3 regions of the Marinomonas sp. ATLA20 genome follow, and region 1 is predicted to be linked to each of the others. Evidence: predicted binding sites of a transcription regulator. Region 1 holds the regulator's gene; each other region holds the start of a gene.
What was found. Region 1 encodes FNR, which switches genes on or off when oxygen is low (the NO sensors DNR and NnrR bind a similar motif). Its sites were predicted from a motif close to TTGATNTANATCAA; they were not measured.
Positions count from the first base shown of each region.

Region 2: a site for FNR is predicted at 1,522-1,535, ahead of AC2A4J_RS07325 (HP1242/YdcH family protein). Genes of this name have one in related genera too.
Region 3: a site for FNR is predicted at 2,212-2,225, ahead of AC2A4J_RS19550 (cytochrome ubiquinol oxidase subunit I). Genes of this name have one in related genera too.

Region 1 covers NZ_JBXUKU010000005.1:330,828-334,111, forward strand. Annotated here, with positions in the region: gene AC2A4J_RS11215 (YfaZ family outer membrane protein) at 1-471, shown strand, start outside; gene AC2A4J_RS11220 (adenine phosphoribosyltransferase) at 531-1,073, opposite strand; gene fnr (fumarate/nitrate reduction transcriptional regulator Fnr) at 1,098-1,859, opposite strand; gene hemN (oxygen-independent coproporphyrinogen III oxidase) at 1,881-3,251, opposite strand.
Region 2 covers NZ_JBXUKU010000003.1:195,743-199,026, forward strand. Annotated here, with positions in the region: gene AC2A4J_RS07320 (TonB-dependent siderophore receptor) at 1-957, opposite strand, end outside; gene AC2A4J_RS07325 (HP1242/YdcH family protein) at 1,201-1,461, opposite strand; gene AC2A4J_RS07330 (DUF748 domain-containing protein) at 1,811-3,284, opposite strand, start outside.
Region 3 covers NZ_JBXUKU010000019.1:25,483-28,766, forward strand. Annotated here, with positions in the region: gene cydB (cytochrome d ubiquinol oxidase subunit II) at 1-562, opposite strand, end outside; gene AC2A4J_RS19550 (cytochrome ubiquinol oxidase subunit I) at 559-2,019, opposite strand; gene AC2A4J_RS19555 (ATP-binding protein) at 2,371-3,284, shown strand, end outside.

The sequences.
Region 1 (3,284 bases):
GACACTGTAAAAGGTGATGTGAACTTAGAGATGGGCAGTTTTGGTGTAGATGCTGGTATCACCCATGATAAAGATGAAAGTACCTCTACGGCTCATTTGGGTTTAAGTGTGCAAGATTCAGATACTAGTGGTCCTTTACAGGTTGGTATTGGTGCTCGATTATATGCGATTGATGCGAACTTGGATGAAGAGGATGACTTATCTATAGCGCTTGCATTAGGTGGCTGGTACCGTTACACAATACCTCAAGCGAACCGAGTTAGTATTTACGGCTCAGTATATTATTCACCTGAAGTGCTGTCTTTTACAAACCTAGACCACATGTACACTTACGAATTCCGAGCAGAATATATGACCATGCGAAATGCTCGAGCTTATATTAGCTACGGCAGAAATGTCACTGTATATGATGATGGGTTCCGTAAAGAAAGTAGCAAAGGCCTTTCCGTAGGTGCCACTGTAGATTTTTAATCTATTTGATAAATAAAAAAAGGTGGCTTTGCCACCTTTTTTTATTTAACTGACAAAAATCATTCGCCATCATAAGCGCATAAGCTGAATACAGGTACATCACTGTCTCTCAACTTCTGGCTTCCACCTAGATCAGGTAAATCTATAATGGCTGCCACTTCTTTAATATTTGCACCTTGGCTCGTTAATAGCTTGATAGCGGCTAATAGAGTGCCGCCAGTAGCGATCAAGTCATCAAACAATAGCACTTCATCACCAGCTTTCACTGCGCCTTCTTGAATTTCTAACTCAGCTTCACCATATTCTAGAGCGTATTTCTGCGAAATAGTCTTACCAGGAAGTTTGCCTTTTTTGCGTACTAAAATCAGTGGTTTTTGTAGCTCGTAAGCAAGTACGGCTGCGATCAAAAAACCGCGAGCATCAATACAGGCTATATGAGTGATATCAGTTGCAATATAACGATGCACGTAAGCATCTACAACCATTCTCATGCCTTTAGGATCGCTAAAAATAGGGGTGATATCCCTAAAGCTAATGCCTTCTTTTGGCCAGTCTTCTATTGTTTGAATTAGTGATTTAACGTAAAAATCGTCGTAGAGCATTACAGTATAGCCTCATTTTATGATTCAAATGCGCGCGATTTTACCACAATCACTAGCAACCCCAACGAGTTTTTGAATTTCTGGGAAATCAATTATCTCAATTTCCTTACCCTCAACATGTATAAGCTCATTTTTCTGGAAACGAGTAATAACACGGCTGACCGTTTCTACAGCAAGGCCTAGGTAATTACCAATTTCACCACGAGACATGGATAGACGAAAAGAGCTTGCTGAGTACCCACGTTTTTTGAATCGGTTAGATAGATTTAATAAGAAAGAAGCTACTTTTTCATCTGCATTCTTTTTTCCTAACAAAACCATCATTTGTTGATCATCCGATATTTTACGACTCATCACTTTAAATAGTTGATGCTTTAATGATGGTATCTGTGAAGACAACTCTTCAAGATGGCTAAATGGAATCTCGCATACCGTGGTTGTTTCTAATGCTTTTGCTGAGACAGGGTAAATATTGGAGTCAATACCACTCAGACCTACCAATTCACTAGGACAGTAAAAGCCAGTAATTTGCTCTTCTCCAACAGACGTAATGTTAAAGGTTTTTAGGGTTCCTGAGCGCACTGCGTAAACAGAATCAAACGCTTCACCTTGTCGAAACAAAAACTCCCCCTTCTTAAGGGGTTTTTTTCGTTCAATAATCTGGTCTAATCTATTGATATCCTCATCCGCCAACGCAATTGGCAGGCAAAGAGCGCTCAAGCTACAGTTTTGACATTGTGAGGTAAGCGTACTGTTGAACCGTGATTGTGTGTGTGTCATTGACATGTTTATCTCCCTGATCCCGACTTATATGACTTTTGAATATTTTATAGTGCCGTTAAGATATTTATCAAAAGCCATACAAATACAGCGAATTAATAATCTACCACGCTCTGTAACCTGAATAGTGGTCTGCATTCCACTAAGATTAATTTCTAGCATCCCATCTTCCAGTATAGGAGCAAGAGCTTCAACCTCATCAGAAAAATAGTCAAAGAAGTGAATATTATACTTTTTCTCAATGACGGCTGTGTTAAGTTCAAATTGTGAGATTAGCGTCATTATAACCTGATGTCGAATTCTATCATCAAGATTACTAATATACCCTTTAGCGATGGCTAATTGTCCCTTTTCAATACTTGCTCTATAAGCGGATAAATCGGTATGGTTTTGAATGTAGACTCCATTTAAATCGCTTATGGCAGAGACGCCAAACGCAACCAAATCTGTACCTGCATGAGTTGTATAGCCTTGAAAGTTACGCTGTAGCTTACCTTGCTTCTGCGCAATTGCTAAGCTGTCGTTAGGTTTGGCGAAATGATCCATGCCGATATAATCATATCCGGCTGAAATCAGGTACTCGATACTCATTTTTAGAAGGTCTAACTTTATGCTGGATATCGGCAAACTGTCATCTGAAATTCGTCGCTGGGCGCGGAATCGATCAGGTAAGTGGGCATAGTTAAAAAGAGAAATTCGCTCTGGAGACAGTTCAACCACATGAGCCAATGTCTCTTTAAAGCCTTCAATAGATTGATAAGGTAAGCCATAAATCAGATCGAAATTAATCGATTTGATGCCCAGATCGCGAGAATATTCGACAAGGTCGGACACCATTTCAATAGGCTGTACGCGGTGAATGGCTTCTTGAACTTTTGTATCAAAATCCTGAACACCAATACTGATCCGATTAATGCCTTTTTCAGTTAATAATTTTAGTTTAGATCGGCTAATTTCTCTTGGGTCAATTTCGATGCTGTAATCTTGTGTCCCGTCATTAATTAAATTAAAATTTTGCTGAATATTATCAAACAAGACATCAATTAACGCCTCAGTCAGAAAAGTCGGCGTGCCACCACCAAAATGTAACTGTGTTACTTCTTTTGTATGATCCAGCATGAGACTACGTAATCTCATCTCTTCACCTAGTAGTTCTACGTACTCTGCGCCTTTTTCGTACTGTTTGGTGACAATTTTATTGCATGCACAGTAGTAACAAAGGTGAGCGCAAAACGGAATATGAAAATACAGGCTAAGGGGAGCCTCAGAAGGCATTAACATCTTATCAATCAGTGCAATTTTACTGATGCCAGAGTCAAACTGAGGCGCTGTCGGATAAGAAGTATAGCGGGGCCCGGATAAATCGTACTTAGCGATAAGTGAAGAATCCCAAATCATGATGCGTTCCTATTAAAATTTCTAATAGGAGTT
Region 2 (3,284 bases), on a different contig from region 1:
GTTGCTGTCCAGCCATGAGTTGATGCTGTGGTCTAGGCGAGTCTGAAAGACTTGTGCATCGAGCTCTTGGTAATCACTTTTTTCGTTATTGTTCCAAGAAGTATCCGCTAAGAAGTTGCCATCGTCATCGGTTGGAATGCCTCGTAAACGGGCACCAGAAATGTATTGATGAATGTCTGTGTATTGAACGGTAAGAGTGTTGTTTTCATCGATGTCCCAAGCATAACCAAGGTCAATAATCTGGTTTTCTTCTTCCACATTGTTTCGGTAGGAATCTTGACCGTCGGAGTAGATTCCAACACGGTAGCGTTGCGAGGCGTCTTCATTGGCTGGGCCTGAGGATTCGATGCTACCACTTAGGAAGTCTTTGTTACCTGCGCTGACTTTGAGGGTGTTTTTCTGTTCATAAGTCGGTTTTTTCGTTACATAGTTAATGACACCGCCAGGTTCCCCCGCGCCGTAGATTGCGCCAGATGGGCCTTTGAGGACTTGTATTTGCTCAATGGTAAACAGTTGAGGAATAGAGAAGTCACCAAATGGGTCGCCTTTAAGGCCGTCGTACAAGACTTCGTCTTGGCTAAAGCCGCGTAAGGTTACAGTGGATACGTTGTTTTGCGACATGCCAGATATTGAGCGATACAAATCTGTGATTTGTCGTGCGGCTTGGTCTTCAATCAAGGCTTCTGTCACCACTTGAATAGACTGAGGCGTTTCATCAATCGGCGTGGCGGTGCGAGTTGCAAGTGCTGCTTCATCTTCCTTGTAGTAAGACAGTGCGCGGCCTTGTACCTGAAGAGTCTGAAGTTCTATGTTGGATCCATCCTTAACGTTGTTATCTCCATCATTGAGATAACTGTCTTGTGTGATGTCATTGGCGGTATTTTCGGCAAAAATCACAGTAGAAAAAACAAGCGCTCCACAGGCTTGCATCATCATTAAGGTGGTTCTTAAGGTCATAGGTAAACCAAGTGTCAGTGAATAAGCTGCGTATGGTAATGTTTATGATATTCGTTTTCAAATGAGAATGAATTTATAAAAGCTTCAAAATACAAAATTGGCCGTTTTAACGTTAATGCAGTATTAGAAATGACGTGCAGAGAAGTGAGTTTCTGGAAGATCTGAGCTAGTTTATTGGGAAGTAAGTAGAGCGGTCTCTAAAGTAAGAGCCGCTCTTTGATAAGGAGTTTATGGTGCAGGTTGTTACGCTTTTTCAGCAGCGAGTTTCGATGCTTTAATGTAGCCTTGTATGGTGTCTTTCAGCTGTAGACGTTGCTTCTTTAATTTTTCTTCTTCCATGGTTGGAGCTGGGGTAAGTTCTTGCTCCATTTTTTCCACTTCTTTTGTTAAGTGATTATATTCATCATAAAGTCTTTTAAAGTGCGCATCGTCCATTTTTAGCTGGTGGATGTCATCTTTATATTCAGGAAATTCGTTTATTAAATTGTGGTCTTCAATCGGCATAATTGCCTCCTATACTTGCTAGCTTTTGTTAAAGACTAACCTAGTTAGGGTAGCCTTCTCTTGATGTTGATCATGTTTTAGTGAGTCTTTAAAACATCGACCAATTGCTTTGCTACAAAGGGATGTCGGCTGTTTAGCAAATGTCCCAGATAGGGATTTCAAACGCTCTAATATAGTTATGGTCTGTTTATTTTGCTTTTCAATGGAGGGTGTTTAAGTCTAGATTAGGTTGCACTGATTCGCAGGTTTCTTTGCGTATTTTTGACATTAAAAAGCCGTGATAGAGTGGTTTTCTATCACGGCTTTTGGGGTAAGTCTGATGTACTTTAAAAGCGGTTAATAAGAGGTCTTAGAAGTTTAATTCTACTCTTGGTTTACTGCTTTTAGATAGGTCCACTTCAGGAGTGCAAAGGAAAACTCGTGATGACGAGATGCCTTCTTTTACCAAATAGTCTTTTAAGTGATCGGCGCGCTTCTGTGCTAGGTTGCTGGCGGCTTCCCGTGTATCACTATCAATCGATACTGGTGGTTTCTCAAGCCCTAGATCGAGATAGCTTGCTACACCACAGGCTTTTAGCTGACTGTCTTTTTTGTCTTTCATTAGGGCGACAAGTTGTTTTAAAAAGGCGTCTTGCGAGTCGTTTAATTCGTCGTCTTTTGCGTCAAATATCAAAGGCTCTACGCGGATTTTGAGTAGTTGATCACCGGCAAATTGCGCAATGCTAATGACATTGGCATAAGGAATAAACGTCTGCATTAAGTATGTGCTTGATGCGCTGTACAATGCTTTCCGAACTGGTAGAAGCAAGAAGTCCTGCCAGCCAAATTCTGGTTTTTCAATATCACCAGACAAGGGGATATCGAGATCAATGTTGTTGTCTCTGTCTTTAAGAATGCCGACGGCGATGTTAAGTGGAACAGCGCCCGCTTTGATAGCGGAACTGCTTTCTTTGCGTCCACCCAGATCAAACTCCCTTAATACGATATGCGAGTTGCCATTTAACACGCCATTATCTGCATTAAGCTTTAAGTCTAGATCCAGTTGTCCTGAGTCAATTTGGTAGCCTAAAACGCTGGCAATATAAGAGGAGTAGGGTGGCAATTCCGCTTCACGAATAACGACGTCGCTTTTTAAGGTGAGTTTGTCTGCCAAAGGCCAAATGGTGATATCGCTTGTTAACGTAGCGTATTTGCCATTGCGTGCTTTTAAAGCCAACACGGTGGCTTGATCTTTTTTCTGCGTGTTTAGGTTACGCAATGACAATGTATCTATGTCTAAAGAACGTTGCAGTGCTGGTGAAATGCTATTGTCTTTTATATAGATACTGGATTTCCCCGTAGTATCGTAAGCGTCTAAAACAACGTAGTAAGGTGCTTTAAATGCCGGATTCTGTTCTCCGTCCTGAGTGCTGCTAATGGCATTGTTGGCGTCTTTTTCCCTTGGAACGTTTGGATTTTTGAGCACTGGCTCAGGTGCTTTTTGCTGTTCTACATCGACAAAAACGAGATTTTCTATACGTTTCTGTGTATCCAAAATGAGACTGGCCTTGGCTGAGTCTGTCGTAATCTGCTTGATTTTCGCGCCATCTTGATTTGCGCTCAATTGCTCTACTTGAATGCTGCCAACATGAGCCAGTGGTGGAAGTGTTTGTTTGCTACCTTCTTTTGCTAGCTGTTCGGAAACGGTTAAATCCTTGATGCTTACTTGCTCTAATGAAGCATCAAAGTCTTTATCTTGCTGAGTGAATGAAAGACCGCTAATGTCGGCATTTTTCCAAGAAGCAATGCGCTTCTGATTCGTCAACATGCTGTCCAGCGATTCA
Region 3 (3,284 bases), on a different contig from region 1:
CCGCGTGCTCTTGAATGCGGCCGCGACTTTTCATAAACAGATAACAAGCGGCCAGCAAGGCATAACCTGCCATTACAGAAAAGCCTGTTAGGATAGAAAAGGGCGTTAGCCAGTGTAGGCTAGATAAGCTATCGACACCGACTGGTACGCCTTGAACAATCGATCCTAGTAACATGCCTTGGCAAAACGCAGCGATAGCCGAACCCGCACTAAAGGCGAAATCCCAATAAGGTCGAGACGTATCGGACTTAAACCGATACTCGAACGCCACACCACGAAAGATCAACGCAAACAGCATAAGCATGATAGGCAGATAAAAAGTCGAAGTAATGCCAGCATAAGCGGCGGGAAACGCCGCAAACAACACCACACCACCAAATACTAACCAAGTTTCGTTGCCATCCCAAACGTGTGAAATAGAACGCATTAAATGGTCGCGCTCGCCTTCTTGGTTAAACCAAGGGTAGAGAATGCCAATCCCTAAGTCGAAGCCATCAAGTAGCACGTACATAAAGATGGCAAAGCCTAAGACAAGGAAGTAGAAAAAAGCCAAATCCATCATTTATCTCCTTGTGCTTGTGCTTGTGAAGTTTGATCGTTTGCTTGCTGTTCTATTAATTGTTGTTCTTTCGTTGTTAGCGACTTTACCCAAGCCAATGCATAGCCCGGTGCTTTCATACCAATCAGTTGCTGTTCGAGAGCTTCCATTGACGGCGGCCCTTTTTTAATCAACTTGCGCATGAAGTAGAGATAAACACCAATCAGTAAGCTGTAAATGATGACAAACATGGTCAAGGTAAACAGCACTCTTTCTGGAGGAAGAGGCGATACAATCTCCGATGTTCTAACTAGGTTGTAGACAATCCAAGGCTGACGGCCGATTTCCACCACATACCAACCTGCCAATACCGCAATAACTCCCATCGGCGTAAAGAATGTGACGAGTGACAAGAAGGCTTTGTTTTCATATAAACGGCCTTTACGACGTAATAAGAGCGCGAGCGCCGCGATGCCCATCATGCCAAAACCAATACCCACCATGACACGGAAAGACCAAAACACTAACGGCACATTAGGTCTGTCTTCTGGCGGTACGGCTTTTAGACCTTGTACAGCGCCATCCCAAGAGTGAGTCAAAATCAAGCTACCAAGGTTTGGAATGCCGACTTGATAATCGTTTGATTCCGTTTTCATGTTCGGCATAGCGAACAGTAGCAGCGGCACGTTTTCTTCTTCCGCTGGCCAAATGCCTTCCATCGCAGCGAGCTTGGTTGGCTGGTGCTCTCTTACGTTCAAACCGTGCATATCACCGATCCATGCTTGCAGTGGCGTTAGTACCAAGGCAAACCACATGCACATGGACAAGCCTTTTTTCGCAAAAGGAATGTTTTTCTTTTTTAGTAAGTAGTAAGCACTGATGCCCGCTACTACAAACGTCGCGGTGATTAACGACGCAACTAGCATGTGCGTGAGTCGATAAGGCATAGACGGATTGAAGATGACTTCCATCCAGCTTGAGACTTCGAATTTACCATTGATGATCTTGTAACCTGCGGGGGTTTGCATCCATGAGTTCGCCACAATGATCCAAAACGCAGAAATCCAAGTACCTACCATAACGGTGACAGTGGCGAAGAAATGCAACTTGCGGCCGACGCGCTGCCAACCAAATAGCATGACGCCAAGGAAACCGGCTTCCATGAAGAAAGCAGTGAGCACTTCATAAGCCATCAGCGGCCCAAGTACCGCGCCAGTAATCTCCGAAAATTTGGAGAAGTTAGTACCAAATTCATAGGATAAAACAATGCCAGATACCACGCCCATGCCAAACGTAATGGCAAACGGCTTGATCCAAAATTTGGCCAATTGCAAGTAGTAAGGGTTGTGTGTTTTTAGCCACAGCCCTTCCCAAATGGCAATCAGCGTCGCCAAACCAATGGTGATACTGGGAAAAATAATGTGAAAGCTCACCGTAAAGGCGAACTGTATGCGAGATAAAATGGCGACGTCGAGGTCCATATTGGCTCCCTTGGGTGTCAGTAAGCGTTAAGAGATTTCGTTTAAAGCTAGGCGTTTCACTTAATTTTTAGCGTACGCATTTGCTGTAAAGCGAGAGGTAATAGCGCCAAGCCTACAATGCTAAAAAGTGCGATGACCTCGGTCAGTAAAAATCCAGTATTCATGGTGTGAGCCCTATCAGTTGAGAATAGATTGATATAAATCAAGAATTACTCAAGGTATAGCAAAGGACAGGCCAATTATTTTTGATTTTCATCTATTTGATTTTAAAGGATAAAATTATAGCTTTGCTTGTGATGTAAAAAGGGTTTACGATTTTCTCACTTTTTGGTGTAAACGAGGTTTACGATTTTGACATTATCGTTGATGTTTGAAGTCGCCATGCTGCTGACCAGTGTGTGCGGTGTCTTGGTCGCTGCTTGGTTGTTGTGGCGAGCGCGAAAGCAGAGTGATCTTCAAGCCTTAGCTGGCTTCGCGATTATGATGGCGATTTGGTGCTTCGGGCATGTGGTGTTGTTCCAAGGCTATGAGCAAGTTGGCATCCACATTATTCTCGCTAATCCGTTGATGCCGACTTTTTTCCTACATTTTGCCATTCGCTTTGTGAACTCTGGCCCAGTCAAAGAGCCGATGCTTGAACGCTTATATCAAGCGGTGCCTTGGCTTTATCTCACCAGTTTCGTGGTGGTGTTACAGAGCTGGTGGATCGGCGCGGGCGATGCTATCAGTACCTTGGATACACGTTCCTTTTTTATCTTTACCGAGGCGGGGACATGGAATCTTGCCTATACGGTGTTGATCGGCATCTTGGCTCATGGGGTGTTGTTGTTTGGTTGGTATCGACATTCTGGTAATAAGAAACGCTCCATTCTCGCCATGTTTGGCGTTGGCGCTTGGGGCCTGTTGTTAGCGACCAGTTTTGTGTTTCCTTCTTTTGGCATTAGCTGGTTTCCCTATCCCATGCTCTTACTGCCAACCTATTTGCTATTGTTGGTTTATGCGGTAGTTCGCTATCAAATTTTGTCGGTCAATGCCTTTGCCAATCGGGCCTTGCTTTGGGTTGCCATGATGTTGGTGATTCTCTGTGTGATCGCGGTCATCAGCGTGGTGTCTGGTCGTATTGGTTTGCAGGCGCTGGCCAATGTACCCAGTTGGCAACTCTGGTTGTATTCCTTGCTGATTTTGGTGGTTGCGGCGGTGATTTATCAGCCTTTAAGCCGTTTGGTTTCTCGGCTGATTTACCCCGGCGCGTTATTAAATGAAGC